DNA from 4 places in the Halomonas sp. IOP_14 genome. Region 1 is predicted to be linked to each of the others. Evidence: predicted binding sites of a transcription regulator. Region 1 holds the regulator's gene; each other region holds the start of a gene.

Region 1 (7,767 bases):
CGAGCTGGTCGGCGGTTTGCCCTGTTCGCGTTCCCGCTGGGCGTTGCGAATCAATTGACGCAGTGTCTGGCGATCGGCGTCGGGGTGCTCCGCCATAAACAGGTCAACTGCCGCATCGCCCTCGTCAATTAAGCGTTCCCGCCATTTTTCCAGTCGGTGGAACGCGTGGTCGCGCTGCTCTTGCTCCTGGTCGATGGAGTCGAACACGGCTTGAATGGCGGTAAGATCCTCTTTACGGATCAGCTTACCGACATACTGCATATGGCGGCGGCGACCTTCATGGGAGCGAATACGCGAGGTTTCCTCGATAGCGCGTAGCATATCGTCAGAGAGGGGGAAACGGGCGCGTTCCGCCGGTCGCATGGCGATTAAGGTTTCCCCAAGTGCCTGTAAGGCATGCATTTCGCGTTTGAGTTGCGACTTGCTAGGGCGTTCTTCCTGTTCTTCTACTTCAACGGGATCGGGACGTTGCTTACGCATAGTGTGACTCACAGACAAGATTCGTGGCGGCATTATACCAGCTGCGAGTACAACATTGATTCGCCGATGACACTCTCTTGCAAGACTTTGGTTGAGAGGCATTCGGTTGAAATAGGAGGCCATATGGCACAGGCATTTGATGCATCCGCGCAGCAGTCGCTATTGACCGCGCGCGCCGAAGAGGCGTTAGCGCTGGCGAAGCGCTTGGGCGCGGATGCTGCCGAAGTAGGCGCAAGCGTCGATCAGGGTATAGGCGTTAGCGTACGCCTGGGCGAAGTTGAAACGGTTGAGTTATCCCGTGACCAAGGCATTGCCGTCACGCTATACGTGGGTCAACGTAAAGGCAGCGCTTCATCCACTGATGCCAGCAGTGCCTCGATCCAGGCAGCCGTAGAGAAAGCGCTGGCGATTGCCCGCTATACCGGCGAAGACCCGGCCGCAGGGCTGGCCGATGCCTCCCTTATGGCTACTGAGTTGCCCGATCTAAAAGTGCACTACACCTGGGCGCTCACAACGGATGAGGCGATTGAGTTAGCGCTTGCCTGCGAGCAGGCGGGGCGAGACGTTGACGGCATCTCACAGTCAGATGGCGCGTCTCTCTCCAGTGGCGAAGGGGTGCGCGTTTACGCCAATAGCCACGGCTTTTTAGGTACCCAAAAGGGCAGTAGTCACTCTCTTTCTTGCATGCTGATTGCCCAAGACGCGAGCGGTATGCAGCGTGATTATGACTACACCTCTGCCCGTGACCCCAAGGCGCTACGTGACCCCGCTGAGGTGGGGCGCGAAGCCGCGATGCGTACGCTGCGCAGGCTAGGTGCTAAACGGCCGCCAACGGGCACCTTTCCGGTGCTGTTTGACCCATCGTTGGCCAGTGGCTTGATTGGCCACCTGCTCGGTGGGTTAGCCGGTGGTGCGCTTTACCGGCAGGCCTCGTTTTTGTGCGACCGGCTCGGTACACCATTGTTTCCCGACTGGTTTAGTCTCGAAGAGCGGCCAATGGAGATTGGCGCCACGGCAAGCTCACCGTTTGATGGCGAGGGCGTGCAAACGCGCAATAATCGCTTTATCGATCAGGGACGCATTGCCAGCTATATGCTCTCTTCTTACAGCGCTCGTCGTCTCGATATGCAAACCACGGGCAATGCCGGTGGGGCACGTAACGTGCGTTTAGCAACGCCACTGCAATCACGCGAAAGCTTGTTGCAAGAGATGGGGCGGGGTATTTGGGTGACTGAGTTGATGGGCCAAGGTGTCAACGGTGTGACCGGTGACTATTCCCGCGGTGCAGCAGGTTTTTGGGTCGAAAATGGAAAGGTGCAGTACCCGGTCGAAGAGTTCACCATTGCCGGAAACCTGGAGCGGATGTTTGCTGGCTTAGTAGGTATTGGCGATGACACTGATACCCGTGGCAGTGTTCACACGGGTAGCTGGTTGATTGATGCCATGACCGTGGCGGGGGACTAACAAGCCAAGCGGCGGCTTACTGATCCTCCTCAAAGCGGGCGTCGAACAGCGCTTGAATCGCTTCAAGCGCCTGTTCGGCGTCATCGCCTTCGGCGGTGATTCTAAGCTCGGTGCCACAAGGTGCGGCAAGCATCAGCAGTGACATGATATTGGCGGCGTCGGCGGCCTGTTGCTGTTTGTAAACGCGTATTTTTGCCGTGAACTGTTGGCCGCATTTGACCAGTTTTGTCGCCGCGCGAGCGTGTAGCCCGCGTTGATTGGTAAGTGTAAGTATGCGTTCTGGCACCCTGGTTCCTTTTCGCCGAGTGGTGTCATTAATGGATAGACGCGCTTAAGAGGTCTCTGGCCGCTCGTTAGGTGTGGAAGCGCTGACGAGGGGAGCGGCCAACTGTTCGCTTATGGTGTAGTGCAGACCCAGTTCGCGGTGGCGAAGTTGAACTTCGCCCATGCTAGGAGTCAATTTTTCCGCTAACTTCTCGGCCATATAGACCGAGCGGTGCTGGCCACCAGTACAGCCAATCGCGATAGTCATGTAGCTACGTTGGCTATTCTGGTAAGCGGGTAGCCAACGCTCTAGCCAGGCCAAGATGTCGTCGCTCATGGCATCAACAATCGGATAGCTGTTCAAAAAAGCCACGATTTCCGCGTCGCGGCCAGTGAACTGGCGCAGCGTTGGATCCCAGTACGGATTTGGCAGGCAGCGCACATCGAAGACCAGGTCGGCGTCTAACGGTACGCCGCGTTTATACCCAAACGATTCCAGCGTTAGCGTCAGCTTGTCGCGCCGCTGATGGGCTACTTGGTCGGTAATGCGACGGCGTAAATCGTGCACCGATAATCGTGATGTATCGATCAATAGATCGGCCAGATCGCGAATATCCTCTAGCGTCGTCTCTTCTTTATTGATCGCCTCTTCCAGCGTCATTTCGCTATCGCGGGTCAGCGGATGACGGCGACGCGTTGCTGAGTAACGCTCAAGCAGTATGCGCGCATCGGTGGTCAGGTAAATAACTTGAAAGTCGATTTTACGCTGGCGCAACTCGTCTAATAAAGAGGGCAGGCGCTCCAGAGCTCCCGGCAAATTGCGGGCATCAATACTCACCGCTAAATGTGCTCGGTCGCCCTGGTCACGCAGTTCATCCACCAACGACCCCAGCAACATAGCTGGGAGGTTATCAATCGCGTAGTAGCCAAGATCTTCCAGCGCTTGCAAGGCGATAGATTTACCTGACCCGGAGCGGCCGCTAATGATCACCAGTTGCATAGAGTCTCTCTTTGCTTTGATCAAGCTGCGTTGAGGGTGGTGAGCGGATAACCTGCTGTGATCTGCCCTGAACAGGGTTTCAGACCCTTAGGCCGCTGATTGCTCGCGAATTTTGGCGGTAATCAGCTCAAGCAGTTCGCGCTGGCTGGCTGCTTTACGCAGTTGCTGGCGCGTGTCCGCATCATTCATGATGGTCGCTACCTGACCCAGTAGTGAGAGATGCGTGTCATCTGCCTCTTCGGGTACCAACAGGACAAACACCAGATCTACCGGGTCGCCGTCGATAGCGTCAAAATCGATCGCTTCAGCCAGTTTCAAAAATCCAGCGATAGGGGCGTTGCAGTGGGGGCTACGCGCATGAGGAATAGCCACGCCGTTACCAATACCCGTACTACCTAAGCGCTCGCGGCCGATTAAACGGCTAAACACTTCTTGGCTGTCCAGGCTGGGGATATTTTGGGCGATAAAGGTGCTGTAAAACTCCAGCACCCTTTTTTTGCTGCCCCCGGGGACGTCGAACAGAACGCGTTCCGGGGGGAGTATGGTTTCCAACGTCATTGAATTAACGCACACCGGCGCCTTGGGCGCGAGCTTGTGCTTTTTCCTTGTGTTTAACGAGTTGACGGTCGATTTTGTCCGCTAGTGCGTCGATAGCGGCGTACATATCACTGTCTAGGGCTTCCGCATGTAAGTCAGCACCTGCGGCGTGCAGCGTACAGGCGGCCTGCTGGCGCTCTTTCTCCACTGATAAGGTGACTTGCACCGTAGTTATATTGTCGTAATGGCGCTCTACACGCTCAAGCTTCTCGTTGACATAGTCACGCAAGGCGTCAGTCAGTTCTACGTGATGACCAGTGATATTTACTTGCATTGACGTGCTCCTTATCCATCGGACTGTACTTCGATTGTAACCCTTTTTGCCGCGTTGCAAAGCCCTTGTCGAGAGTTTCCCTGAAACGTTAACGAAGTTAGCGCAAACGACGCCGTTCACTGGAAGAGGGAATGCCCATGGCTTCACGGTATTTCGCCACCGTACGACGCGCCACTTGAATCCCTCCTTCGCCTAATAGCGTCACTAAGCGGCTGTCTGAAAGCGGCTTGCCGGGCGGCTCCTCTTGAATCAGTTTCTTGAGTCGTGCACGGATGGCGGTGCTGGAGTGGCTGTCACCATCTTGACCGCTCACCTGGCTTGAGAAAAAGTATTTGAGTTCAAACACACCACGGGGTGTATGGATATATTTTTGCGTCGTTACCCGTGAAATAGTCGACTCGTGCATCTCCACGGCTTCGGCAATGTCGGCCAGTATCAGTGGTTTCATGGCTTCTTCGCCGTGCTCTAAAAAGCCAATCTGGCGGGTAATGATCTCGCGACCAACACGCAGCAGCGTATCGTTTCGGCTAGAGAGGCTCTTGATCAACCAGCGCGCTTCCTGCAAGTGCTCTTTGAGAAACTGGTTGTCATCGCTTTTATCCGCACGCTTAATCAAGCTGGCGTAGTCGGGCTGAATGCGCAGCCGTGGCAGGGCCTCGGGGTTGAGCTCTAAATGCCAGCCTTCATTATCGTGGCGGACGACTAGATCGGGGGTGACATAGCTGTCATCGGTGTCGCCGTAGGCGCTGCCTGGGCGTGGGTCTAGGCTGCGAATAAGCAGGATGACATCGGCCAGCTGTTCGTCGTCGAGCCCTAGACGGCGTTTCAGCAGACGCATATCGTCTTTGCCAAGCGCTTCGAGAAACTGCCGCACCAAGCGGCGGGCGGGAACCAGCAGTGGCGTATCATCGGGGAGAGCGGCGAGCTGCAGCATCAAGCATTCACGCAAGTCACGGGCAAATATGCCGGTCGGCTCAAACTGCTGGAGCTTGAGTAGAATGGTTTCCACTTCGCGCTGGCTTAGCCCGTCAATGCCCTGGGCACGAAGCCCTTCACGGATGTCGTTGAGCGGCTGGGTCAGGTAGCCGTTGGCGTCTAGCGCGTCGATTAAACTTTCCGCGACAAGCTGCTCGCGAGCGCTAAAATCGGTCATGGCGAGTTGCCACAGCAGGTGGCCATGAAGGCTCTGCCCGGCTGCCTGGCGCTCAAAGTCGGGGCCTTCGCTGCTGCTGCCCCCCTGGCTTCCCATATCTTGATAGGTATCTGACCAGTCGCTATCTACCGAGAGCTCAGTAGGGATGCTCTCTGACCACTCTTCTTCCTTAGGCTCGCTGACAGCCTGTTCACTAAATTCATCTTCCTGCTCCAGCATGGGATTGGCATCGAGGGCCTGCTGAATTTCTTGACGAAGATCCAGCGTAGAGAGTTGCAGCAGCGCAATGGCCTGCTGCAACTGGGGCGTCATGGTCAGCTGTGTGCCGATACGCAGTTGGAGAGAAGCTTTCATGACCATCTGAGAACCACTCGTTAATCAGAATGCTCCACCCTAGTGCGAGTGAGTGCTTGGCGCAAGTGCAATAAGCATGCCATTGGTCGTAAAGTTGTTTTAAAGCGCTATTTAGGGGCGATTAAGGCAAAAACATTACAGGCGAAAATCGGCGCCCAAATACACATCCCTTACTTTTTGGTTGGTGAGAATCGAGGCGGGCGAGCCACTGGCGATGATTTGCCCATCGCCGACGATATAGGCGATATCGCAAATGTCTAGTGTTTCACGCACGTTGTGATCGGTGATCAGCACGCCGATATGGCGCTGTTTCAGTGCACGAATGATGGTTTTAATCTCACCTACCGAGATGGGGTCAACGCCCGCAAAAGGCTCATCGAGCAGAATAAAAGCGGGCTCTGTGGCTAGCGAGCGGGCTATTTCTACACGCCTGCGCTCGCCGCCCGAAAGGCTCATGCCCAGGTTGTCGCGAATATGGGTGATATGGAAGTCTTCGAGTAGCGCTTCCAGGCGCTGTTCGCGGTCGCTGCGGTTAAGCTCTTTGCGGGTCTCGAGTATCGCCATAATATTCTCGGCAACCGAGAGTTTGCGGAAAATAGACGCCTCTTGAGGTAGATAGCCAATCCCCGCGGCTGCGCGCTCGTGCATGGGGGCGCGCGTTAAATCCACATCGTCGATACCCACCTTGCCAGCGTCGGATTTGACCAGCCCAACAATCATATAAAATGAGGTGGTTTTGCCCGCGCCGTTGGGGCCCAAAAGGCCAACGACACTGCCTTGGGATATCTCCAGATTGATGTCTTTGACCACTCGGCGGCGTTTGTAGCTTTTAGCCAGGTGGTGGGCATAAAGGGTTTTGATCGGCGCAGTGTCAGCAGTGGCCACAGCTAGGCTCCCTATTGTTCAGGCTGAAGGGTCATGCGTATGCGCTGGGGCTCGCTGCCATCAACGTCAGAGCGCGCTTGAATCACTTCTCGGTCAATAAAATACTCAAGGCGACCGCCACTAAAGGTGTCCTCTTGCTGGGTCAGTTCGGCTTGGTCGATCAGCTCTACGCGACGCTCGGCGACGTGATAAATAATTCGCCGCGCCCAGCCTTCCGTGGGGCCTTCTTGCCCTTCGCCTTGATGGCGCAAGTAGGCGCGTTCACCGGTAGCGGTGGCTGTCGAGAGTTCGCCCGCGTCGTTGCGTTCGATCTCTACCCGCTCGCCGCGCAGCTGCATTTCGCCTTGGCGAATGTCCACATCCCCAGTATAAACAGCTGTGCCTGCCCGCTGATCAAGATCTAAACGGTCGGCTTCCACTTCCACTGGGGCCTGGGAAGATGAGTTGGTTTGGGCTAACACTGATAAAGGTATCGCTAAACCGAACAGTGCAGTGTAGAGCAGGGCTGGGGAAATCATGGCTTTCATGGCGGTTCCTATTAGCGTTGTGTGGCCGGGGGGTGCGTGCCGCGCACATTATCCGTTAAGCGAACCTGGCTGGTGTTAAGCCAAACGTCCATACGTGAAGCGCTCATTTGCTGCGGCGGTTGCTGCATCAATACCGGTGTGTCACTCCAGGCATGCTGCTCGAGGCCATCATAGTGCAGTAGCTCGGTATCTAGCTGCCAGCCTTCATCTGGTGCAAACAGTCGAGCCGAACCTGACAGCAGCAGGGCTTGGGTAGCGGTGTTGAGCGTGCCTACAGCGGCGCTGGCCAGCCACTGACGGTTTTCGCTGTCATACAGTACTGCCTCGGGCTCTTCCGTCCAGGTTTCGCTGCGCTGCGGGGTATGGATAAGGCGCGGTGTTTTTAGCGACTGCATGACACTGCCGTTATCCCCGAATAGGGTAATCTCGGCATTTTCCAGCACGTGGCCAGGTTCCTGAGCCTGTGCTTCGGGATCGATGCTGGTGTCTTGAGGCCCGCGGGGGTCAAGCCATACCAGCAGAATCCCCAGCGCGATGACTAGCCCGGCTAACCAGAGGCGTACTTTAAAGCGTTTAAACATTTACGTGCGGCCGTGCAGATAGGTGTCGAGCACCGCGCCCCAGTGTCCTTGAGATTCAAGCAGCGTATCGCAGATCTCACGCACGGCACCGTGGCCACCCAGGCGTTCGGTAGTCCAGTCGGCGTGGGTATGCATATAGTCCGGCGCGTTTGGCACGGTAATGCCGACGCCGCAACGTTTGATAGCCG
Region 2 (7,767 bases), on a different contig from region 1:
ACTACCGAGGCATAGCAGAGCCACAGCAGCGCCTTCAACATCTGCTGGGAGTATTAGCCGAGCGCGGTGACGACCCTGCCCAGTGTGTGCTGGCAGGCTCAAGCTTGGGAGGCTGGTTAAGCGCGACGGTTAGCGCTCAGCAGCCGGTGTTGGGATGCTTTCTGCTGGCGCCTGCATTGGGGCTTGCCGACTACCCGGAAACGTCACCGGTTATTCAGGCGCAGCACACCCATATTATTCACGGCTGGCGGGATGATGTGGTTGCCCCTGAATCGGTGATCGAACGTGCTCGTCTTCAGCGCCTATCGCTGCGGATGGTTGACGACGATCACCGCCTGCACGCGAGCCTGGAAACTATTTTATGTGATTTTGAGCGCTTCTTATGCCAGTGCGCCGCGCCTAATCCCTACGATTAGCAAGGCTAGTTAAAGCAAACATTCGACACGAGCACCTCAATCCTATACAAATAGTGTACAAAAAACATCGATAGCGAGGAGATTGCTCATGTTAGGTATGTTTAAGCGCGACCCCAAAAAGAAGCTTCAACAAGAGTATGAGCGCAAACTACAAGCCGCTATGGAGGCTTCACGCAATGGCGATATGCGTGCCAATGCCACGCTTACTGAAGAAGCAGAAGCGTTACTTGCCGAGATCAGGCGCATTGAAGCGACACAATAACTGCCATAGACAACGCTGTTGCTGCCCAGCGTCACTTCGGCAGCCTACCCAAGCCCAGGGTAGTGGTGGCAGGATGAGCAGCCACTCACCAGTAGCGACTGCACTTTGCCCAACCCCACCACCCTAGCCGATGCGGTATATATACTCGCTGGCGACTAGGAGCCTGTCTGGCTTGGCCGATCGTCGCGAGAAGCACGAATTTTGAGCCAAATTTATCGATCGATTGAGGCGAATAGCGTGCTATTTAACGAAATCGATCGAATAAAGTTGGCCAAAATACCGGGATTCGCAGTAGATCAGTGTTAAGCCAGACAGGCTCCTAACGTTTACTCGTCAGCGAGTGCCGGTAGCAGTGTTTTCAGTTTACGCGTGAGCGTATTGCGCCCCCAGCCCAGCAGCTCGGCGGCTTCACCTTTGCGCCCGCCAGTATGTTTTAGCGCTGTCTCAATCAGAATCCGCTCAAAATCGGGCACCGCTTCTTCCAGTAGATGGGTATGGCCTTCGGCCAGGGCATGATCCGCCCAGTCACGAAACGCCGTGCGCCAATCGCCGTGGGCGCTGCTTTCAGAAGCGCTGGGTGAACGCAGCTCCGGCGGTAGATCTTCAACCAGAATTTCACGCCCTGATGCCATCACGGTGAGCCAACGGCAGATATTTTCTAACTGCCGCACGTTACCGGGCCACGGCAAGCGCGTTAGGTGGGCTTCCGCTTCACTGGTCAGCACCTTGATATCGGTCGTCAGCTCTTTCGCCGCTTCAGCTAAAAAGTGCCGCGTTAAACGAGGGATATCTTCGCGGCGCTCGGCAAGCTTGGGCAGGTGAATACGGATCACGTTCAGGCGGTGGAACAAATCCTCCCGGAAGCGGCCGTCATCCACCAACACTTCTAGGTTTTGGTGGGTGGCAGCAATAATGCGCACATCCACTTTGACCGGCGTATGCCCGCCAACGCGATAGAACTCTCCATCGGCCAGCACGCGCAGTAGCCGCGTTTGGGTTTCAGCGGGCATATCGCCTATTTCGTCTAAAAATAGCGTACCGCCGTTGGCTTGCTCAAACCGCCCCTGGCGCTGCTGGGTCGCCCCTGTAAACGCACCCTTCTCGTGACCAAACAGCTCAGACTCAATCAAATCACGGGGAATCGCCGCCATATTGAGGGCAATAAACGGCTTGCCCTCACGAGGGCTGTGCTGATGGAGCGCCTGGGCAACGCGCTCTTTGCCGGTACCCGACTCCCCATTAATCAACACCGTGATGTGGGAGTGAGAGAGGCGACCAATGGCGCGGAACACCTCCTGCATGGCGGGGGCTTCGCCGATAATTTCGGCGTTCAAGCCTTCCGGCACAGTCACCGGACGCTGGCGTTCACGGGCGTGGGCCACGGCGCGGCGCACCAGCGCCAGGGCCTCGTCAACATCGAACGGCTTGGGCAGGTATTCAAATGCCCCGCCCTGGTACGAGGCCACGGCGCTGTCCAGGTCGGAGTGCGCGGTCATCACGATCACCGGCAGGTCAGGATGCGCTTCGCGTACCCGGGACATTAGATCCAGCCCGTCGATACCCGGCATACGAATATCGGTGACCAGCACGTCGGGTGGGTTTTCCAACAAGCGTGTCAGGGCAACGTCGGCGCGCTCGATACACTCAACGTCAAGGTCGGGTTGCGCCAAGGCGCGCTCCAACACCCAGCGGATAGCGCGGTCATCATCGACAATGACCACCCGCGCAACATCATTACGTGCAGCCTCAGTCATGACGCTTCTCCGGTGAAATTAATAACCATGGGAATCAGTAAACGAAATTCGGTGTGTCCAGGACGTGAATCGCATTCAATCAATCCTTGATGCTGGTGCAAAATCGACTGGGCAATAGAGAGCCCAAGGCCGCTGCCTTCCGCGCGTCCCGACACCATGGGGTAAAACAGTGTTTCCTGCAGCGTATCGGGAATGCCGGGGCCGTTATCGATCACGGCGACTTCACTGACCAGCCGGTGACGTTCGGCGCCAAGCGTAAACTGGCGACGGGCGCGGGTGCGTAGTATTAAAGTGGGCTCCGGCGTTTGTGCATCGCTCATGGCCTGTACCGCATTGCGCGCCACATTGAGCACCGCCTGAATCATTTGCGATTCATCGCCGGAAAGGTCGGGCAAACTGGGGTCGTAATCACGGCTGATTGTCACACTAGGGTGTTCGGCAATCAGCAGCGCCCGCACTCGCTCCAGCACCTTGTGGATGTTGACTGGCTCGTGTTTAAGCATCCGGTTAGGGCCGAGCATGGAGTCGACCAGGTCGCGCAGCCGATCCACCTCTTCAACAATGATATGGGTATATTCGCGCAGCGCCGGGTCGTCTAGATCACGCTCTAGTAGCTGTGCTGCCCCGCGAATGCCACCCAGCGGGTTTTTGACTTCATGGGCGAGCCCGCGGGCGAGCACCTTGATGGTCTCCTGGCGTGTGGTTAGCGCCTCTTCCCGGGAGATCTGCATCAGCCGATCCCGCGGCTCTACTTCCAGTAGCAGCTCATCGTCGGATAAGGGCGTCACCGTGTAGTCCACCGTGAGCGGTTCGCTATTCAACGGGGTAATGCGTGCTTCACGCTGGGTATAGGGGTGAAACGCATCCCGCGCCTTGGCCAATACTTCGTCAATGCTTACATCCCCGCCAAGTAGCGTATCCAGGCTGATGCCGTGAACACGGCTAAGGCTGACCGCTAACAACGCTTCAGCGGCAGGGTTCATCCATCGCACACGCAGTTCGCCGTCTAGCAGCAATACCGCTGTGGTGAGATGCTCAAGCAAACGCTGATGCATGGTGGTGTCCTGAAAAATCGCGTCTTCCATCGCCGATACAGACCTACAGGTGGATGATCAATGAGGGAGCTGCAAAAAGCGCGCCAACTATACGTTTATGTCCATTTGCACGGCTTGCGGGCATCGCAGCGAAAGAGCGCGAATCGTTTTAGCGCACTTGCCGTGCCAAATGCTCCTGCTCATGCACCACTTTAGTGCGCCCAGGTTTTGGTAGGTAATACTTAGGGCTGTTTTTTTGATCGCGTTTATTAAAGCGCTCTTAAGGAACCGTAATCGTCACCGCTGCCGTGCGGTGCTGTAAACGCTGGCTGCTCTCCAGCATTCTGCCTGGATCTCGTGCCCCCTTGCGGCAGGCCCGTTAACCAGAAGACATCGCTGTGCAGCGCTTTCTGGCTAATCTCGCCATTCACCAACAGCCGTACCTGATTGTCGTCGCGCAACGGTGGCGCAATAACCACCTCCACCACGGTCATCCCCTCTTCCACCTGTGCGCCTTGCTGGGGCAGAGCGATGGAAAAGTGGTCGCAGGGCATAAAGGGCTGCTTGGGTTATCGGTAAAGGTAACGTTGCCGTGCTGATCGGTCACCCGATACACCGCCTGCCCGAACGCCGTGCCACCCACTCCCCCACGCCCAAGAGAGCTACCAGCACACTGCTCATCGCCCCTCTGGCACGCTTCTCAGCCTCCCAGCAATAAAAAAACCCCGCCGTAGCGGGGTTCTATTGGCAATCATTGTTACCACCGCCTGGCTGATAGTAACAGCCAAGGGCGAGTAACGCTGATTCGCAGCTGTACTTAACAGCTATAGTACATATCAAACTCGATGGGGTGAGTGGTCATACGAATACGCTCCACTTCTTCCATCTTGAGGTCAATGTAGGCATCGATCATTTCGTCGGTGAATACGCCACCTTCGGTCAAGAACGCACGGTCAGCGTCGAGGGCTTCCAGTGCTTGATCCAGGCTGTGCGCCACAGTCGGTACTGACTTGCCTTCTTCTGGCGGCAGGTCGTACAGGTTTTTGTCCATGGCATCGCCAGGGTGGATCTTGTTTTTGATACCGTCGATACCCGCCATCAACATGGCAGAGAACGCCAGGTAAGGGTTGGCAGTCGGATCAGGGAAGCGCGCTTCCACACGCTTGCCTTTCGGGCTGGCGGTGTAAGGAATACGGATTGAAGCCGAACGGTTGCGGGCACTGTAGGCCAGCATGACCGGCGCTTCAAAGCCAGGCACCAGACGCTTGTACGAGTTGGTAGAAGCGTTAGTAAAGGCGTTCAGGGCACGGGCGTGCTTGATGATGCCGCCGATGTAGAAAAGCGCCATTTCAGACAGACCAGCGTACTCGTCACCGGCGAACTGGTTGTTGCCATCTTTCCAGAACGACTGGTGAACGTGCATACCCGAACCGTTATCACCGACCAGCGGCTTCGGCATAAAGGTGGCCGTTTTGCCATACGCGTGGGCCACGTTGTGGATCACGTACTTCATTTCCTGAACTTCGTCAGCTTTCTTCACCAGCGTGTTGAACTTAACGCCGATTTCGTTCTGACCTGCGTTGGAAACCTCGTGGTGGTGTACCTCGACGGTCTGACCAATCGCTTCCAGGGTATTACACATTGCGCCACGAATATCGTGGAAGCTATCGACCGGAGGAACCGGGAAGTAGCCGCCTTTAACGCGCGGACGGTGGCCAAGGTTGCCGCCTTCCACGACACTGTCGGTTGCCCAAGCGCCTTCGTCGGAGGTGATTTTGTACATGGAGCCCTGGATATCAGACTTCCAATGCACTTCGTCAAAGATAAAGAATTCAGGCTCAGGACCGAAGAACGCGGTGTCGCCCAGGCCAGTAGACTGCAGGTAAGCTTCTGCGCGCTTAGCGATAGAGCGCGGGTCACGATCATAGCCCTGCATAGTGGCCGGCTCGATGATGTCACAGCGCAGCACCAGCGTCGCATCTTCGGTGAAGGGGTCAAGGTAGCCCGTACCATCTTCCGGGCGCAGAATCATGTCGGATTCGTTAATGCCCTTCCAACCTTCAATAGAAGAGCCATCGAACATTTGGCCATTCTCGAAGAATTCTTCGTCTACATCGCGCGCAGGCACGGTCACGTGCTGTTCTTTACCGCGAGTGTCGGTGAAACGCAGGTCTACCCATTTAACATCGTGTTCTTCAATTAGCGCGAGAGTCTTGGCTGACATAGTGTCCTCCGGTATGAGCGTGGCTTAAAGCTAACGACAGTAAGCTACCGATAAAAGTGTTGTTCGACAAAATACGTGCTAAACCGCACGTTTGTCATTCTTGTTCGCTCAACGTTTGCCTGACATTGGTTAACAAATCGCTCAGCGAGCATTTCAGACCGGCTATCGTTTTAGCACGCCGCAGGGCTTATGCCTACGGCCCGCTAGCCGCTTGCAAATACAATGCAGAGAACATGCCAACACTGCACCAATATGGCATAAAAAAACAACAACTATCTGTTTTATAAACATTAAAAAATGGCTTCAAATGCCTCTTGATGACGCATAACGGCGCAACAGGCTATTCTGAACCGTCTAAAAAACCTCTTATGCACCAAAATAGAACAAAAATAATGCCGCGCGCCCCATCAAAGTGCACAAGTCATACTTAGCGCTGTTTTTTAGCTCGCAAATTTTTTTACTTGCTACGCAAATAAACCAGATACTACAATAAATTACAATTTGATAGATTTGCTCACAATCGGAGTCGGCAAATGGGATCGGTCTGCTTTATCGTTGATGCCATGGTGACGGGTGAAATGTTGCCACGCCACTTAAAATCCATACGTGAATCCGGTGTCGCCGACCACTTGCTGCCCATTTTGGTGACAGCCACTCAAGCGCAAGCACGCCTGAGTGCTATTGAACAGCGCTACCATGCTCATTCGCTGATTACACCATCAAGGCCGCTGGGGGCTCGCTTGAATAAAGCCGCGTTTACCAGCCAAGCAGAGTGGCTCATCATTGCGCTACAGAAAAAACCACTGCCTGCGGAGCTTTGGTGTGCACTCTATTCACAGCTCAACACTTACACCCTTGACGCCTTGATTATTGGCCTCACCCGGCCATCGCTGTCGGAACGCATCCTGCGGCGCTTATTGGCCAGTGCTTTACTTTTGCCGCCCTACATTGCCGTGAGGCGAGCCTGGCTAGAACGCTTGGGTGGGTTTGACCCTGAGCTGGACGATAACAGCGCGATCGACGATTTTCTGCAACGTTTACACGCCTGCCCTACGCGTTTAAAAACCTACAACGGAAACCTGCTTAGACTAACGAAAGAGCCAGAAAACCCTTTTCTACCTAACCCCCCGGCTACGGCTTTCACTCCACGCCTATAATGCGTTTTCTGCCGCTATCCACAGATACCATCCACCGCCACTCTCTGACTAGCTTACCTTTAATCGCTTGCCGAACAGCATGGCGCCCAGTGTCGTGGTATTGGCGAGCTTATTAAGCCCCACTGACCCCACCACACCAACCGCCATAAGCGCCAGTGCATACACGCCAATGGGCAACGACAACGGCTCGACAGCCAGATCAGCGAGCACAAAGAACATGGGGTGAGCCAAGTAAATGCCAAACGAATACGCATTAATGTGGCGCACCCACAAAGGCGCAGGACGCCCGGCCAAGTAGCGCATGGCACACAGCGTGAACAGCACGAAGAAAGGAATGACCCACACCTCTTTGGAAGAGAAGGCCAGCCAACCTGCAAAGGTCGCGGCAATAATCAGCGCCACCATTAGCACCAACCAGACCGGGCGGGCCATTTGCTGCATCCAGGCAGGCCGCGCCAGCATCACGCTCTCAGGGGGTAGCGGGTAGTAGCGCACCAGCACCAGGGCAAGAAAAAACACATAGATCCAACCCAGTGGAGCAATCCACAGCAGATAGCCGGGCAGGTCAACCTCAAACCAGTAAGCCAACCCCCAATACGCCATGCTGATCACACAAGCGCCCCACAGCCACGGCACCGGGTTCAAACGCCACAGCTGCCAACGGGTAAACAGCCAATAGGCCACATAAAACTGCATCGCAATAATCAAAAAATAGCCATGCCAGCCCGCGTACACATAATACTCAATGGCGTTGGCCACGAACCCCACCGGTTCATCCGATGGCTGTTGGCTTAGCCATTCAGCCGTCGAATAAATAAAGCCATACACAAAATAGGGCACCATTACATACTTCACGCGCTGGGCAAGGAATCCTTCCGGCACGGATTTATCGTAGCGAACGGCAAACACAAAGACCGCAA
Region 3 (7,767 bases), on a different contig from region 1:
GGGCTCATCGCGGCATTGCGGGCCAACTGCTCAAGCCGATAATCCTGGTTGGGGGAGTGTTCGAGCTGCTGACGCAAGTGCTCCAGGCGCTGGTGGTCGCGCTGGGTTAAACCCGGTGGCAGGCTGACTGCCTTTTCTTCGTCGCTGGACTCAAGGGAGGCGGCAGGCAGCCCATGAGCTAACAACTGGAGCGCGAGCCCCTGCCATAGCAGGCGCTGCCGCTCTACTGACCAGTTCGAAGCCAGTGCTGCCTCCAGGCTATGGATAAGGAACTGCGGCACCTGCCAAGTATGCAGTACGGGCGCTGCCGGAGGGGCAACATTGATAGGCGAACAGCTAATGGGCGAGAAAGAGAGAGGCTCTGTGCAAGCCAGAATCGATACGTTGAGAATGCGCAATCGTTGTGGCGCGGGCTGGAAGACCTCAAGCCCGGTCTGCTCGTTGAAATGGGCACTGAAGGCGTCGCCGGCCTGCAACTGAAACGACTGGTGCCCTAGGCCGACTTGGATATGGCCCTCGAGTATCACGCTGAGAAACCACGGCGCGGCACGCCGGGAAGTGGAGGCGTAAGCGTGCAGGACATCAAGATCAGAGTGTGTCACCCGCAGCGTGGGGTCTACCTCAACGTCCATCACCCGCCCATGGGCAACACAAGGCGCTGGCTGGGAGCGGTCAGGCGCTTCGGGAAAGCGGTAGTCGATCCCGAAGCGCTGACCAATAGCCAGCAGGTCATGGGTGGTTAGTGGTACGCAAGATGGCGTTATTGAGCCGAGTGTAGCCATCCCCGTTACCTCACCCTTGAGCGGTTGTCAGCGAGTAGCGAACCAGCACTCAGTACTCCATCGACCAGTTCAGGGTGTAAGTACGCCCGCGGCCCTGGTAGTCGTAGAGGTACTCTGGGCCGTAGTAGGGCGAATAGAACATGGCGGCTCGCTGACCCCAGACGGTGGAGTACTGATCATCCAGCAGGTTCTGCACTCCCAGGCTTAAGGTGCCAAAATCGGTTTCCTGGCTGAGCGATAAGTCGAGGGTGGTATTGCCATCGATCTCGCGGTCGGCATCGTCTTTCAGGTCGAAGTTGTGGTTGGCCTGCAAGCGAGCCGAACGTACATAGTCCGTCCAGCCAATAAAGGCAGTGGCGGAAGAGAGCGATGCATAGCGGGCGTCACGCTTCTCCCACTCCCCTTGGTCGTTCTCCTGCTCGGAACGCACCAGGTGCAGGGTGCCCCCTGCCTCCAGGCCATTATCAAAGTAACGGGTCACGGCGCTTTCCAGGCCGAAGTCGCGTTTCTTCTCATCGACGACGCTGACGCTTAAATCCTCGGCGTTCTCTACCGCTTTGTCCGACCAGGCGTAGTAAAGCGCTGTTTGGGTCGTCCAGTTGCCACCCTGGTAGCGCCAGCCTAGCTCTATCTGATCCGTCTCGATGGCAGATAACGGGTTGTTATCGACACTTACGTCGGGGCTCTTGCCGTAATATTTGGCAGGATCTGGCAGTTCGAAGCCCTGGCTAAACTGCAGCCAGTTCTGGTGACCGTTGCCGTAGTCGTAGAGGGCGCTGGCATTGAAGAGCGTTGCTTCATAGTCATTCTCGCCGCCAGGAATCCCCTGGAATTCATCCACCTCGACGTCCATATGCTGCTGCCGCAACCCTGCGGAGAGCTTGAGCGCCTGGGTGGCCTGCCAGTCGCCCTGGAGGAAGCCTGAAAGCCCGTCCACTTGATAACCGGGGTAGCGAGGCTCAACCCCCGATGCCTGCTGAACCAGGCCGCCGGAAGCATCCGATATGTCGGTATCGAACAGCATCTGGCTGGCATCGAAGGTTTCACGATCCAGATCGAGGCCGTAGGTTAGCGAAACGTCATCACCCAGGCGCGATTCAAACAGCGCTTTGATGCCGCTTAAATCGGTGTTTTGTTGCGAGGCGCGAAATTGCAGGCCGTCGGCGACTGGGTAGGGAAATGCCTGGAAGCTGGACTCCTCCTCCCGGTGGAATGCCTGCAGGTAGAAGTTTTGCCCCCACAGGTTGGCGTGGTGATAGTTGACGTTGACGAGCTTACGGTCGGTTTCCGGATCGCGCTGTGAACGGTAGCCATCGCGAATTTCGGCATCGTTCAAGTTGGGCGTGGCAGCGTCGAGGTTGGGAAAGTAAACACCCCGGTCACCTTCATAGCCTGAACGGTACAGCTGGGCACCCAGTTCCAGACTCTGTTCATCGGTCAAGCGGAAAGAGAGGTTGCCCAATACATCAATGCTGCGATTATCCTGTAGGTCGGTCTGGGCGATATCGGGAAAGATTTCCTGGCCGCTGCCGTCATAGTGGCGGCCGTTGTCGCCAATGGCGGTACCCAGATAGCCTTGAACCCGCTCGTTACCACCGCTGATGGATTGTGCGAGGCGTCGATCTATGTCATCGCTGTTGTTGAAGCCGGTGGTGATGCCTGCTTCAGTACGCCAGTTCAGGCCTTCTTCACCTTTGCGGGTAATGATATTGATCAAGCCCCCCGTAGCACCGCCGCCATACAGGCTGCTGGCGCCGGAAAGCACTTCCACGCGCTCAATATTGAAGGGATCGATGGCATCGAACTGTCGGGAAAGCCCACGGGAACTGTTCAGCGATACGCCGTCGATGAGCACCTGCACGCCCCGGCCTCGCATGTTTTGCCCATAATTGGTGCGCCCTTGAGGCGCCAGATCCAACCCCGGTACCAGATGCCCCAATGCTGTCTTTAGGTCTGCACCATTGCGGGTCTGCTGTTGCAGCATCTCTTTGTCAATTACCCATACAGCACCGGGAATTTGACTGATCTGACTAGGAGTGCGCGATCCAACGACCACCATGGTCTCGTCGGCGCTAGACGCAGTATTTTGGGCGAAAACGCCATTGGAGAAGCTCAGTAACAGGCCGGTGCCAACAAGCCCAGATATTGAAACAGACGACGGCGAAAAGAAAGGCTTTGCAAAAGGCAGCTTTGCAACAGATAGGTTTGATAGTGACAGGGCGTGCATAGTGAACAATCCGCAGACGGTAAGAAAATCAAAGGCGGAGAGTATCACCACGAAAAACAAAGTCAACGATAGTGATTCGTATTTATTTTGCGGTGCGCGCAGCAATAGCCATTTCCCTATTGCTGCTAATGAAGCTTGAACGTTAAGCGGGTTTATTCTTCTCGTCTTCTGCATCTGATTCCGGCGCATGCTGCTCTGGAACTGGTGGGGCTTCAGCTTCGAGCGGCGTGGACGTCGTTGGCGCGGAGGCATCAACGGCTGCTTCAAGGTTAGCGACTTGGCGCTCTAACGCCTCTACCCGCGAACGGGTGCGCTGCAGTACATCCATTAAAATGTCGAAATCTTCCCGTGAGACAAGCTCCAGGCGGTCGAAGGCGCCACGCACGACTTGCTGCACGCCCTTTTGAATATCTTCTGGCGCCTGGGAGGCGTTTTGTAAACGGTCACCAATCTGCTGGGCCAAGCGGCTAATACGGTCTTGAGGCGCCATCGTTCTCTCCTAGATAAACCTGCTTTAAATATTGCTTACCGGTAAGGATACGCAACAGTTGGCGAATTCGCATGTATCGCGTGCTTTTACTGCTTAACCCAGGGTGTGCATCGAAATAGAGCAGGCTACTTTTGCTTACGCTCTTTTTTGGTGCAATAGCGGTGGTGTGAGAATGGATTTGCTCAGATTTAGCGCTGAGCTGCACTTTTGATGACGGCTAATTGGCTGACTTATAAGCAAAAAAAGTCAGCTGGCACAGTATGCGCATTATCGGTTCAGGTGCTTATTCTGGCGGCTGTGCCGCTACCAATCTAGCAGGACTTATCCAGCAGGGGAGATCCGGGATGAAACTCATCACCGCTATCATCAAGCCATTTAAGCTCGACGACGTTCGTGAGGCATTGGCCGACAACGGCGTTCAGGGCATTACGGTCACTGAAGTTAAAGGTTTTGGCCGTCAGAAAGGGCATACCGAGTTGTATCGTGGCGCGGAGTACGTCGTCGACTTTCTACCCAAGGTAAAAGTGGAAGTGGCCGTAGACGACGCCCGTTTGGAGAGCGTATTGGATGCAATCTGTAGTGCGGCTAACAGCGGCAAGATCGGTGACGGCAAGGTGTTTGTGACACCGCTTGAAGACGTTATTCGGATTCGGACAGGCGAGCGCGGTGCAGACGCCGTTTAACGCTGCTTTTTCGGATCATTTCTATAGTTCAACGGGGAACTTACAATGAATGAGTTGACTGATCTGAGCTACGCGCTCGATACGTTCTACTTTCTAATTTGCGGTGTGCTCGTCATGTGGATGGCGGCAGGCTTCTCCATGTTAGAGGCGGGCTTAGTACGCTCCAAAAACACCGCTGAGATCCTGACCAAGAATATCGCGCTGTTTGCCATTGCCTGCACCATGTATCTGCTGGTGGGCTACTACATCATGTACTCCAGCAGCGCTGGCGGCTTCCTGCCCAATCTGGGCTTCTTGATTGGCGCTGAAAACAGTGTGGATGCGGTTACCGCAGGCGGCGATGACGCGCCCTACTACTCCATGCGTTCTGACTTCTTCTTCCAAGTCGTGTTCGTGGCAACCGCCATGTCAATTGTGTCGGGTGCCGTCGCTGAGCGTATGAAACTGTGGGCATTCCTGGCCTTTGCTGTGGTAATGACCGCGTTTATCTATCCGGTGTCTGGCTACTGGACTTGGGGTGGCGGCTGGTTGTCTGAAGTGGGCTACTCTGACTATGCGGGTTCCGGCATTGTGCACCTTGCCGGTGCGGCGGCTGCGTTAGCGGGTGTGATCGTGCTAGGCCCACGTAAAGGTAAATACGGTAAAGACGGTTCTATCCACGCTATTCCCGGTGCCAACATGCCGCTGGCAACGCTGGGTACCTTCATTCTGTGGATGGGCTGGTTCGGTTTCAATGGCGGTTCCGAGCTTAAACTTGCGGCTGTCGATTCTGCTAACAACGTGGCACAGGTGTTTGTAAACACGAATGCAGCAGCGGCAGGTGGTGTGATTGCGGCACTGATCCTGGCCAAACTGTGGTTCCGCAAAGCTGACCTGACCATGGCATTGAACGGTGCCCTGGCTGGCCTGGTGGCCATCACCGCCGATCCGCTCTCTCCGACCGCACTGAGCGCTACCATTATCGGCGCGATTGGCGGCATCATCGTGGTCGCAGCCATCGTCACCCTCGATAAAGTGAAGCTGGATGATCCGGTCGGCGCGATCTCGGTTCACGGTGTTGTCGGTATCTGGGGCGTGCTGGCAGTGCCGCTGAACAATGACGGCGCATCATTCGGTGCCCAGATCATCGGTATCGTAGGTATCTTCGCTTGGGTATTCCTGGCCAGCCTGGTGGTATGGCTCATCCTGAAAGCCATCATGGGCATCCGGGTTAGCGAAGAAGAAGAGTATGAAGGCGTTGATATCGCTGAGTGCGGTCTCGAAGCCTATCCCGAATTTGGCATTAAGAAATAAACAGCGGCATTAAGAAATAATTTAATGCTGACCTAGTGAGCAGGCGTGCTCCTTCTGGCCTCCCCTTAGTGGGAGGCTTTTTTATTCTCTGCCGATAGCGGTGTATGCTGGTAGTTAGCGGTTAACGGCTGCAACATTAGCAGCCGTTCAACCCGACCCCATCATGGCCACCCAGTTAGAGGATATGGTAATGAAATTGATCACAGCGATTATCAAGCCGTTTAAGCTCGACGATGTACGCGAGTCGCTCTCCGATATCGGCGTTCAGGGTATTACGGTGACGGAAGTGAAGGGCTTTGGGCGCCAGAAAGGGCATACCGAGCTGTATCGTGGTGCTGAGTATGTGGTGGACTTCCTGCCCAAGGTGAAGCTGGAAGTCGCCGTGGACGACGACATGGTCGAGCAGGTGATTGATGCCATCACCCAGGTGGCGAACACAGGTAAAATCGGCGACGGCAAAATCTTTGTGATGCCGCTGGAGCAGGTGATTCGTATCCGTACTGGCGAAACGGGCAAAGACGCGGTTTAAACGCTGGTGAGTTGTAAGTGGTAAGTAGTAAGTGGCACAAAGCCCCTGTGGAGCATCTCCAGCAGGGGCTTTGTATGAGTGATGCGATCATTCTTGCGGCTAAACTTTTTTCTTTTCACCACTCACTCATTACGATTCACTTCTCGACAAACGCACGCTCGATGACGTAGTCGCCCGGCTCGCCCATGCGCGGCGAGATATTCAGACCCAGCTCGTCAAGTAGCGCGCTGGTATCGTCCAGCATGGCGGGGCTGCCGCAGATCATCGCGCGATCCTGGCGCGGATCAATGGGCGGCAGGCCGGTGTCTTCAAACAGCTTGCCCGTACGGATATGGTCGGTTAGGCGCCCCATGGTGTGGAACTCTTCCCGAGTAACGGTGGGGTAGTAGACCAGCTTTTCAGCGATGTCTTCACCCAGGTATTCATGAGCTGGCAGCTCTTTGGTGATAAAGTCGGCGTAGGCTAATTCAGAAACTTCCCGCACACCGTGAACCAGCACTACCTTCTCGAAGCGCTCGTACACTTCAGGATCCTGGATCAGGCTCATAAACGGCGCCAAGCCGGTACCGGTGGAGAGCATGTAGAGGTTGCGGCCCGGCAGTAGGTCATCGCATACCAGTGTGCCGGTGGGCTTGCGGCTAACCATGATCTGATCGCCTACTTTCAGGTGCTGAAGGCGTGAAGTGAGCGGGCCGTCGGGTACTTTAATGCTGAAGAACTCAAGGTGGTCTTCGTAGTTGGGGCTGGCAATGGAGTAAGCGCGCATCAGCGGCTTGCCGTTCACTTCCAAACCAATCATCACGAACTGACCAGTTTTGAAACGCAGGCTGCGCTCGCGGGTGGTGCGGAAGCTGAACAGGGTATCGTTCCAGTGATGGACGCTAAGCACTTCTTCCAGAGCAAACTTACTCATGCCGTTTTCTCCATTAGTCGATGCTGGCGCTAGTCCGCATCGGTCATATTCTTAAAAAGAATAAAAATGATTAAATATGTTGCCAGCAAGTCTAAGCAAAGGGTGGTATATCTGTTAAGCGAATTATATTGATAACGGTTATCTGAAAAATAGATATAGATCAAATAAAGGTCAGACTCTATGCACTACACCCTGCGGCAGTTAGAAGTCTTTGTGGCGGTTGCTCAGCATGAGAGCGTCTCCCATGCGGCGCGGGCGCTGGCCATGTCTCAGTCGGCAACCAGCACGGCGCTTGCGGAGCTTGAGCGGCAGTTCGACTGCCAACTGCTGGATCGGATTGGTAAACGCTTAAAACTTAACGCACTGGGTTTTCAGCTGTTGCCCAAAGCGGTGGCGCTGCTGGATCGCGGCGAAGAGATTGAAGAGCTTCTACGTGGCCAGAAAGGGGTTGGGTCGCTGGATGTAGGGGCTACGCTGACCATTGGCAACTACCTGGCCACGCTGCTGATCAGCGATTTTATGCAGCGCCACCCCGGTAGCCGGGTGCGCTTGGCAGTGCGCAATACGCGCCATATTATCGAAGGCGTGCGCCAGCACTCGCTGGATTTAGGCTTGATCGAGGGGCAGTGCGACGATGACATGATCATCAGCCAACCCTGGGTGGAAGATGAGCTGTGCGTGTTTTGCTCGCCGCGACACCCACTGGCAGGCCGCGAGCACCTTGAACTTGAACAACTGCTGCGTGAGGACTGGATTATGCGCGAAGAGGGCTCTGGCACCCGCATGACTCTGGAGCATGCCGCGCGCCACCGCCGCAGCCGGTTTAACACCCTGCTAGAGCTAGAGCATA
Region 4 (7,767 bases), on a different contig from region 1:
TTGTGCCGGGCCGTGGTGGAGGGGGCCACTTTCGGGCTACGCTATGGGCTGGAATTGTTGGGCGATTTAACCGCCGGAGCCAGCCAGATTCGTTTGATCGGTGGCGGCGCTAACAGCCCCGTTTGGCGCCAGATGGTCGCGGACATTACCGGTACCCAGGTGATTTGTCCTGAGATTACCGATGCGGCCGCGCTTGGCGCCGCAATACAGGCGGCCTGGTGCGACCAGCGTTCAGAGGGCGTAACCCTGGAAACGTTGTGTGAAAGATTAGTCCACTTGGATGCGCAGTCACTTGCTGACCCCCATCCTGAGCGAGTGGCCGCGTACCAACCGATTTATATGCGCTACTGCGCAGCACTTGAACAACGCCATGGCGGCGCTTAAACGCATACCAAGGAGATTTTATGACCAGCCAGCTGCAACAGTTAAAGCAACATTCGCTTGTCGTCGCCGACACCGGTGATCTTGAGGCTATTCGCCGCTATCAGCCGCAAGATGCCACCACTAACCCGTCACTGCTGCTCAAGGCGTTTAGTCTGCCCGGTTATCAAGCGCTGATCGACGAAGAGCTGAGCAATGTAAAAGCCTCGGTTGGCAGCCGTGAAGAGCAGGTCAAGCATGCCGTTGACCGCTTGGCGGTGGCCATGGGCAGTGAAATTTCCGCCGTTGTACCGGGGCGTGTTTCCACCGAAGTGGCGGCCCGTTTGTCGTTTGATACCCAGGCCAGCATTGCCAAGGCCCACGAGTTAATCGAGCTGTACGATGCCCGTGGCGTGTCACGTGACCGCGTGCTGATCAAGCTGGCGTCTACCTGGGAAGGCATTCGCGCCGCCGAGGTGCTCGAACGCGAAGGTATTCAGTGCAACCTGACGCTGCTGTTCAGCGATGCCCAGGCCCAGGCCTGTTTCGATGCCGGGGTGTTTCTGATTTCACCCTTCGTAGGCCGCGTGACCGATTGGTACAAAAAAGAGACCGGCAACGACTACACGTCGGAAAACGACCCGGGCGTTAAGTTTGTTCAAGGCGTTTGCCAGCGTGCCAACCAGGGCGGCTACGACACCGTGGTAATGGGCGCAAGCTTCCGTAATACCGGGCAGGTACTTGCATTGGCAGGCTGCCCACGGCTGACCATTTCGCCTGCATTACTGGAAGAGCTGGATGCCACCGAAGGCAGCGTTGCTGCGCAAATCCAAGCGAGTGAGGGCAGTGGCAAGCCTACCGAGCCATTGAACGAAGCCGCTTTCCGCTGGGGCCACAATCAAGATGCCATGGCCAACGACAAGCTGGCCGATGGCATCCGCCGCTTCCACGACGACCAGCTTGAGTTAGAGAGCCTGATCGATAAGCGGTTAGGCTGAAATATAAGCTAGCCCATAGCTTAAGCGCGTCGGGGTTAGGGGCCCCTAACCCCGACGCCGTTATACATTCGGGTACAGGGAGAAAGCCTTATGGATGCCACCCTGAGCCAACTGTTGGAATCTATCGAATTAACCCCCGCTGGCGATTTGCAGTCGCTCAGTGGGGGTGACATTGCTGCTGTATACCGCCTGGAGACCCGTCAGGGGCAGGTGGTGATTAAACACGACGATACGGCGCGGCTGCGTGGCGAAGCCGAAGGGCTGCGTGCGTTGCGTGGCGCCTGTTCATCGCTGGTAGTGCCAGAGGTGTTAGGTTTGGCAGAAGGCTGGCTGATCATGGAGTCATTGGACACCGTGCCCGCTGGGCAGAAGAGCGAAGCAGCGCTTGGTGAAGGGCTGCGCGGTTTGCACAGCGTGATTGGCGATGCCCACGGCTGGCATCAGGATAACGCTTGTGGGCGCACACCCCAGCCGAATGCCCCGCTCAGCGACGGTCGAGCTTTCCAGCGCGAGCGCCGCTTGCTCCCTCTGTGTGAGGCGTGCCACCAGCGTGGGCTATTGGACAGCGAGCTGCGTGGCCGTATCGAACGCTTGGCCCACGATTTGGAGCGCTGGCTGCCCGATGCGCCGCCCAGCTTGCTGCACGGTGATTTGTGGTCAGGGAATGTACTCTTCACTACAAAAGGGCCGGCGATCATCGATCCGGCAGTGTATCGCCACTACCCGGCAGTGGACGTGGCGATGCTGACGCTATTTGGCTCGCCGGGAGAGGCATTTTTTGACGCCTACTGGAACGGCGACGCCCCGACCAGCTGGCCGAGGCGTGAAGCTCTGTTTCAGCTTTACCCACTGTTGAATCACCTGGTGCTGTTCGGTGCCGGCTATCGTTCTGCGGTTGAACGCTGCGTGGCGAGGCTTGAGTCCTTCGCCTGACTTACCAGGGCTTATGTTTTTACCAGGACCTATGTGTTACCAGGATTTAGGTTTTACCAAGATTTATAGGGCAAAAACTTACCATTCAAGGTTAATAGTACCCGGTCGCCTTTGGGATCTTCGATTTTGTCGACCTCCATGGTGAAATCGATGGCGCTCATAATGCCGTCGCCAAATTTCTCCTGCACCACGTCTTTTAGGGTCTCACCGTACACACCAACGACTTCATAGAGGCGGTAGATAAATGGATCCTGGGGGATCGCTTCATCCCAGGCTTTAGTGGGAAAGGCCACTAAGGCTTCTGCCGCATCGCTCTCCACGCCAAGGGTGTCACACAGCTTAGCGGCAACCTCTTGGCTGGCGCTGTTCATGCCGTAACAGGCGGAAGCCACCCATACCGGCGACATGCCGACCGCTTTGCCAATATCTTCCCAGCTCATTTTTTTACGCGCTTTGGCGGCGAGCAGGGTGTGACGCATTTCGAGTTTATCCATTAGGGTTTCTCCTATAAAGGGGGCTTTGGCCTATTAGGCTGTGATCAAGACAGCACCTTTTTGGGCTGAGTACGGACGTGGGTGGTATAGAGAACCAAGCCAACCAGGGTTAGGCCGCCTACCAGGTTACCCAGTACCGTGGGGATTTCGTTCCACATAATGTATTGATACAGCGTGAAGTCAGCGCCCAGCATGAGGCCAATTGGGAACAGAAACATGTTGACCACTGAGTGCTCAAAACCAAGGTAGAAGAAGACAATAATCGGCATCCACATGGCCATGATTTTGCCGGAAACCGTTGTGGAGATGGCGGCACCTACCACGCCCATGGATACCATCCAGTTGCAGAACATGCCTCTCAGAAAAAGCACAATCCAACCGGCAAGCCCCGCCTCCTGATAACCCACCGTGCGGCTTTCACCAACGGCCATCATCGTTTGGCCGACAGCGTTGATCTCCTCTGTGCCGCCCATGGTGAAATTCAGGTAGCCGAAGGTGGCGATAAATAGGGCGCCCCCAAGGTTGCCAAGCCCTACCAGAGCCCAGCACTTCAGCATGCGCGGCAGTGTCACTCCGGGTCTTTTGTCGAGCCATGCAATTGGCACCAGCATAAAAACCCCGGTGAGCAGGTCATAGCCCATCAGGTAGAGCATCACAAAGCCCACGGGGAAGAGTAGTGCCCCAATCAAAAAGTGGCCTGTTTGCGTCGCGATGGTGATGGCAAAAATAACCGCCAACGCCAGAGTCGCTCCTGCCATAAAGGCGCGGATAAGCGTATCCCGGGTGCCCATATAGACTTTTGACTCACCCTGATCCACCAACTTGGTGACAAATTCACTGGGCATTAGATAAGACATAAATATGTCTCCTGTGTCATTTCGGTTAATTAACGCCTAACCCAAGAGTTTTAGTGTTTCCTGATAGGAGCAATAAAACCGATGGCTGCGCCGTCCTGGTGCAAAAGAGATTAAGCGTGTGGCGCTATCGCACTATCCACCCATCCAGTGCTATTTGTGTGCCAACTCGCGCATATGATTTCTAATATTTTGTTTTGAATGGATTAATTTATTTTTTAGAGGATGTTTTTGGAGCGTTTAAGGTGTTACGAAATATCGTAAACTACGATATTTCGTTGTTTTAGTGACGAAATGTCGTAACTGGCGCGGTAATTGAATGGTGATGGGACAACTCATTTGAGACCGACACTAATGGATGAGCCTGAACGTCATCACGCTTTTGCGTTGATGGGTGGCTTTTCGCCTCTGGCGATGATTTTGGTCGATCCGTTTGCCGACCAACTGCTCGCTGCGAATTATGCCGCTTGCGCGCTGCTCAATATTGATGAAGCAATGCCTTTGGAGGCACCGTTTAGCCATCGCTTGGGTGCTTCGCTGTCACTATGGGTGAGCTTCACCGATGAAGCGCTAACACACAAAGCGGCCTGGTCGGATGACCTGGTGATGTTAGATATGCTGCGCCAGCCGTATCGAGTTGAGGTTTATGCTCAGCGTATCGACGACTCTTCACAGCTGTTGCTGACGCTTATAGACCGCAATAAAGCTGAGCAGCGGCGAGCAAAAGCGGAATTAGGCCGCCAGCACCGCCAGGGTGAGGTGGGTTGGCAGCGGGTCGAGCAGGTATTCGAGCGGATTGAAAAGCAGAACCAACTGATTCTTGGCGCAGCGGGCGAGGGGATTTACGGTCTGGATGCCGAAGGCAAAACAACCTTCGTTAATCCTGCCGCCGAGCGAATTCTGGGCTGGAGTACCGAGGATATGGTGGGCCACGACGCTCACCTGATGTTCCACCACACCCACGCCGATGGCAGTCACTTCCCGGTGCAGCAGTGCCCTATTCACGCCTCGTTTAGCGATGGTCAGGTGCATCATGTCGATAACGAGGTGTTCTGGCACAAAAATGGTGAGGCAATTCCCGTTGAGTACACGAGTACACCGATTTTTGAAATGGGGCGTTTGGTCGGGGCGGTGGTGCTGTTTCGTGATATTCGTGAGCGCAAGCGTGCTGAGCAGCAGTTGCGCGATGCCCTTGCTGAGGTGGAGTCACTCAAGCAGCGCCTCGAACTGGAAAATGAGTACCTCCAGGAAGAGATAAAAGCGGAGCTAAATCATCGCGATATTGTCGGCAATAGTCCGGCAGTGGCCAAGCTGATTCAGCAGATTGAGCTGGTTGCGCCCACTAGCGCCAACGTGTTGATTAGCGGCGAGTCAGGCACCGGTAAAGAGCTGATTGCCCGCGCCATCCATGCGGGGAGTACGCGCAGCGATCGACCGCTGATCCGCGTGAACTGTGCGGCTATTCCCCGTGATCTGTTTGAGAGCGAGTTTTTTGGCCATGTGAAAGGCGCGTTTACCGGCGCGGTACAGGATCGTCCAGGGCGTTTTGAGCTTGCTCACGGCGGCACGTTATTTTTGGATGAAGTCGGTGAAATCCCCCTGGAGCTGCAGAGTAAGCTGTTGCGGGTGCTGCAGGATCAGCAATTTGAGCGCGTAGGCGATAACCGTACCCGCGAAGTGGATGTGCGGGTGATTGCCGCCACCAATCGCGAACTGCGCGACATGATCGATGCGGGCCACTTTCGTGAAGATCTCTATTTTCGACTCAATGTGTTTCCTATTGATTCGGTACCGCTGCGCAAGCGGATTGAGGATGTGCCGCTACTGGCGCGGCACTTTTTACAGCGTGCCTGCCTGAAATTTAATAAGCCGGGAGTGCGCATTCCCCCCGCCCAGTTGGAGATTCTGCAGCGCTACCCATGGCCAGGCAACATTCGTGAACTGGAAAACATCATCGAGCGCCAAGTCATCGTGACCCAGGATCGACGCTTAATGTTTGATGACCTGCTATCGGGAGAGCCGTCGCGCTCGATGGGGCGTGCTCAACCAATGCCGACGTTGCGCCACACCGGCGGAGAGCAAAGTAAAGCAACGCTGCTGACTGAGCAGGCGCTGAGCCAACGTCGGCGGGCGAGCACGATTGCCGCTCTGGAACAGGCGAGAGGTAAAATTTCTGGGACCGGGGGCGCGGCAGAACTGCTTGGTATTAAACCCACTACGCTGGCCTCGCGGCTAACTAAATGGGGTATCGATGCGCGGGAATTTCGTAAAAGAGCGCCGCATTAATCGCCAAACCACCATGCTTTGGACTAAGGTAAGTTGGATGCGACTTGACAACAGGCTGCACACATATTTATAGATTGTTCAAGGCTAGCATACATACATGAATGTAACTATAATGCTCATCTTTCTGAATGGCTTAACGTGCGAGTGGCTTAATTTTCTGCAGGACAAGCAGGTTGAGAGACTAAGCGCGTTTACCATCTGACGCTGATACCTAGAGGCAATCCCATGCGACTGGCACACTGGGCAGTCAATGCCCCTTTACGACCCCTACTGTTAGCGGTATTTACTGCTTCTTTTGTATTGCCTGCTCAAGCCGCCGACCTCATCACGATTACCCGTGATGCGTTGGATAATAACGCTGAGCTTGCTTCGGCGCGCTCGGAGTATTTGGGTGTTGAAGCAGGCAGAGACGTTGCCCGCGGTGGGTTACTCCCCCAAATTAACGCCTCGGGCACCGTGGCGCATAACGAGCAATATGAAAGTCAGGGTTCATCCCGAGCGGGAACAGGGGCTGGAACGGGTAATGTGAGCGCTGGTGATGACCGTTACAACACCGTAGCGCTCACCCTCGAAGCCACCCAAGCGCTTTATGATGAGGTCACGCGCCGCCAAGTCACTCAGGCCGAGCGGCAGATTGACCAGCAGGTATACCTGCTGGCAGCTACCGAACAGCAGCTATTAATTGACGTGGCCAGCGCCTATTTTGATATTTTGCGGGCTTATGAAGTCCTCGAAGCGCGTTTTGCCCAAGAGCGAGCCATTGGCCGTCAGCTTGAACAGGCAGGCGAACAGTTTGAGGTCGGTTTGATTGCGATTACCGAAGTCGAAGAGGCCCGGGCTACCTTTGACCAGTCCCGTGCTGATCGCATTGCCGCAGAGAGTAATCTGCAGGTGGCATTTGAGGCACTAGAGCAGCTGACCGGCCAGCGCTACGCCAGTATTGAAGCGTTGGGCGACAGTATGCCAATCGCCCTCCCGGAACCCAGCAACCGCGACTACTGGGTAGAGCAAGCCATTGAGCGCAATCCTCAGGTATTGGCGCAACAGGCGGGGATTGAGGTATCACGCAGCGGTGTGGAAATTGCCCGTGCGGGTCGTTTGCCCACCCTTTCAGCCTTTGGCAACTATCAGTATGGCGACAGTGATATTGATAACACCACTGGAAATGACTCCTCTAGCCAAGTAGGCATACGCGCTAATTTACCCGTCTACACCGGCGGCAGTACCAGCGCCAGCATCCGCCAGGGGACTTATCAACTTGAAAGCAGCCAGTATGATTTCGAGTCCCAGCGTCGTTCGTCAATTCAACAGGTTCGCTCTCTGTACACTCAAGTCAGCAACGATGTGGAAACTGTCGAGGCTCGCGAGCAGGCCATTGTATCCAACCAAAGTGCGCTGGAAGCGACGCGCGCCGGTTACGAAGTCGGCACCCGTAACATCGTGGACGTTTTGAACGCTGAGCAGAATTTGTATAACGCCATCGCCAACTACGCCGAGGCTCGCTACGACTATGTCGTTAACCTGCTCTCACTGCGTCAGCAGGCCGGGCGCCTGGATGTAGACGCCATTGAAGAAGTCAATGCGTGGTTAACCGGCGATGAGGTGAATTTCACCTTGCCCGAAAGCGGTGGCAACGACCGCTATGAGTCCGCGCTCAACATCGGTGCACCGCCCCAACCTGGCACGTAATGGCTTGTCGGTTGGAAGTGATTCAGGTGCGCATGTGCTATCGGTCACCTTAAAAAAGATATATGGGAATGCAACGTATGAAGAAGATGATTCACTCACGCCGAGCGAGTCTGGTGACGCTAGTAGCTGCGCTGGCACTTTCAGCCTGCGGTC

Evidence for each region. Region 1 encodes sigma-54, which starts transcription at its own class of promoters, with help from an activator protein. Its sites were predicted from a motif close to TGGCACNNNNNTTGCTNT; they were not measured.
Region 2: a site for sigma-54 is predicted at 5,912-5,929, ahead of glnA (glutamate--ammonia ligase). Genes of this name have one in related genera too.
Region 3: a site for sigma-54 is predicted at 3,751-3,768, ahead of K7H09_RS17235 (P-II family nitrogen regulator). Genes of this name have one in related genera too.
Region 4: a site for sigma-54 is predicted at 3,789-3,806, ahead of K7H09_RS09125 (formate/nitrite transporter family protein). Genes of this name have one in related genera too.

Annotation. Positions count from the first base shown of each region.
Region 1 covers NZ_JAINWD010000004.1:86,767-94,533, reverse strand. The annotation lists gene yjgA (ribosome biogenesis factor YjgA) at 1-480, opposite strand, end outside; gene pmbA (metalloprotease PmbA) at 604-1,944, shown strand; gene K7H09_RS04990 (HPr family phosphocarrier protein) at 1,961-2,230, opposite strand; gene rapZ (RNase adapter RapZ) at 2,276-3,208, opposite strand; gene K7H09_RS04980 (PTS sugar transporter subunit IIA) at 3,296-3,766, opposite strand; gene hpf (ribosome hibernation-promoting factor, HPF/YfiA family) at 3,771-4,079, opposite strand; gene K7H09_RS04970 (RNA polymerase factor sigma-54) at 4,177-5,592, opposite strand; gene lptB (LPS export ABC transporter ATP-binding protein) at 5,722-6,471, opposite strand; gene lptA (lipopolysaccharide transport periplasmic protein LptA) at 6,483-6,998, opposite strand; gene lptC (LPS export ABC transporter periplasmic protein LptC) at 7,010-7,579, opposite strand; gene K7H09_RS04950 (KdsC family phosphatase) at 7,580-7,767, opposite strand, start outside.
Region 2 covers NZ_JAINWD010000019.1:4,387-12,153, reverse strand. The annotation lists gene K7H09_RS14185 (YqiA/YcfP family alpha/beta fold hydrolase) at 1-416, shown strand, start outside; gene K7H09_RS14180 (DUF6435 family protein) at 505-678, shown strand; gene ntrC (nitrogen regulation protein NR(I)) at 1,005-2,432, opposite strand; gene glnL (nitrogen regulation protein NR(II)) at 2,429-3,487, opposite strand; gene K7H09_RS14165 (hypothetical protein) at 3,736-4,020, opposite strand; gene K7H09_RS24550 (DUF4124 domain-containing protein) at 3,957-4,109, opposite strand; gene K7H09_RS24450 (hypothetical protein) at 4,059-4,184, shown strand; gene glnA (glutamate--ammonia ligase) at 4,284-5,690, opposite strand; gene K7H09_RS14150 (hypothetical protein) at 6,224-6,847, shown strand; gene K7H09_RS14145 (acyltransferase family protein) at 6,896-7,767, opposite strand, start outside.
Region 3 covers NZ_JAINWD010000029.1:51,510-59,276, forward strand. The annotation lists gene K7H09_RS17215 (helix-turn-helix transcriptional regulator) at 1-782, opposite strand, end outside; gene K7H09_RS17220 (TonB-dependent receptor) at 832-2,841, opposite strand; gene K7H09_RS17225 (hypothetical protein) at 2,819-3,148, shown strand; gene K7H09_RS17230 (accessory factor UbiK family protein) at 3,152-3,499, opposite strand; gene K7H09_RS17235 (P-II family nitrogen regulator) at 3,844-4,182, shown strand; gene K7H09_RS17240 (ammonium transporter) at 4,228-5,475, shown strand; gene glnK (P-II family nitrogen regulator) at 5,666-6,004, shown strand; gene K7H09_RS17250 (ferredoxin--NADP reductase) at 6,141-6,917, opposite strand; gene K7H09_RS17255 (LysR family transcriptional regulator) at 7,098-7,767, shown strand, end outside.
Region 4 covers NZ_JAINWD010000009.1:39,019-46,785, reverse strand. The annotation lists gene xylB (xylulokinase) at 1-384, shown strand, start outside; gene tal (transaldolase) at 405-1,358, shown strand; gene K7H09_RS09135 (fructosamine kinase family protein) at 1,449-2,291, shown strand; gene cynS (cyanase) at 2,345-2,785, opposite strand; gene K7H09_RS09125 (formate/nitrite transporter family protein) at 2,830-3,642, opposite strand; gene K7H09_RS09120 (sigma 54-interacting transcriptional regulator) at 3,994-5,925, shown strand; gene K7H09_RS09115 (TolC family outer membrane protein) at 6,151-7,614, shown strand; gene K7H09_RS09110 (efflux RND transporter periplasmic adaptor subunit) at 7,692-7,767, shown strand, end outside.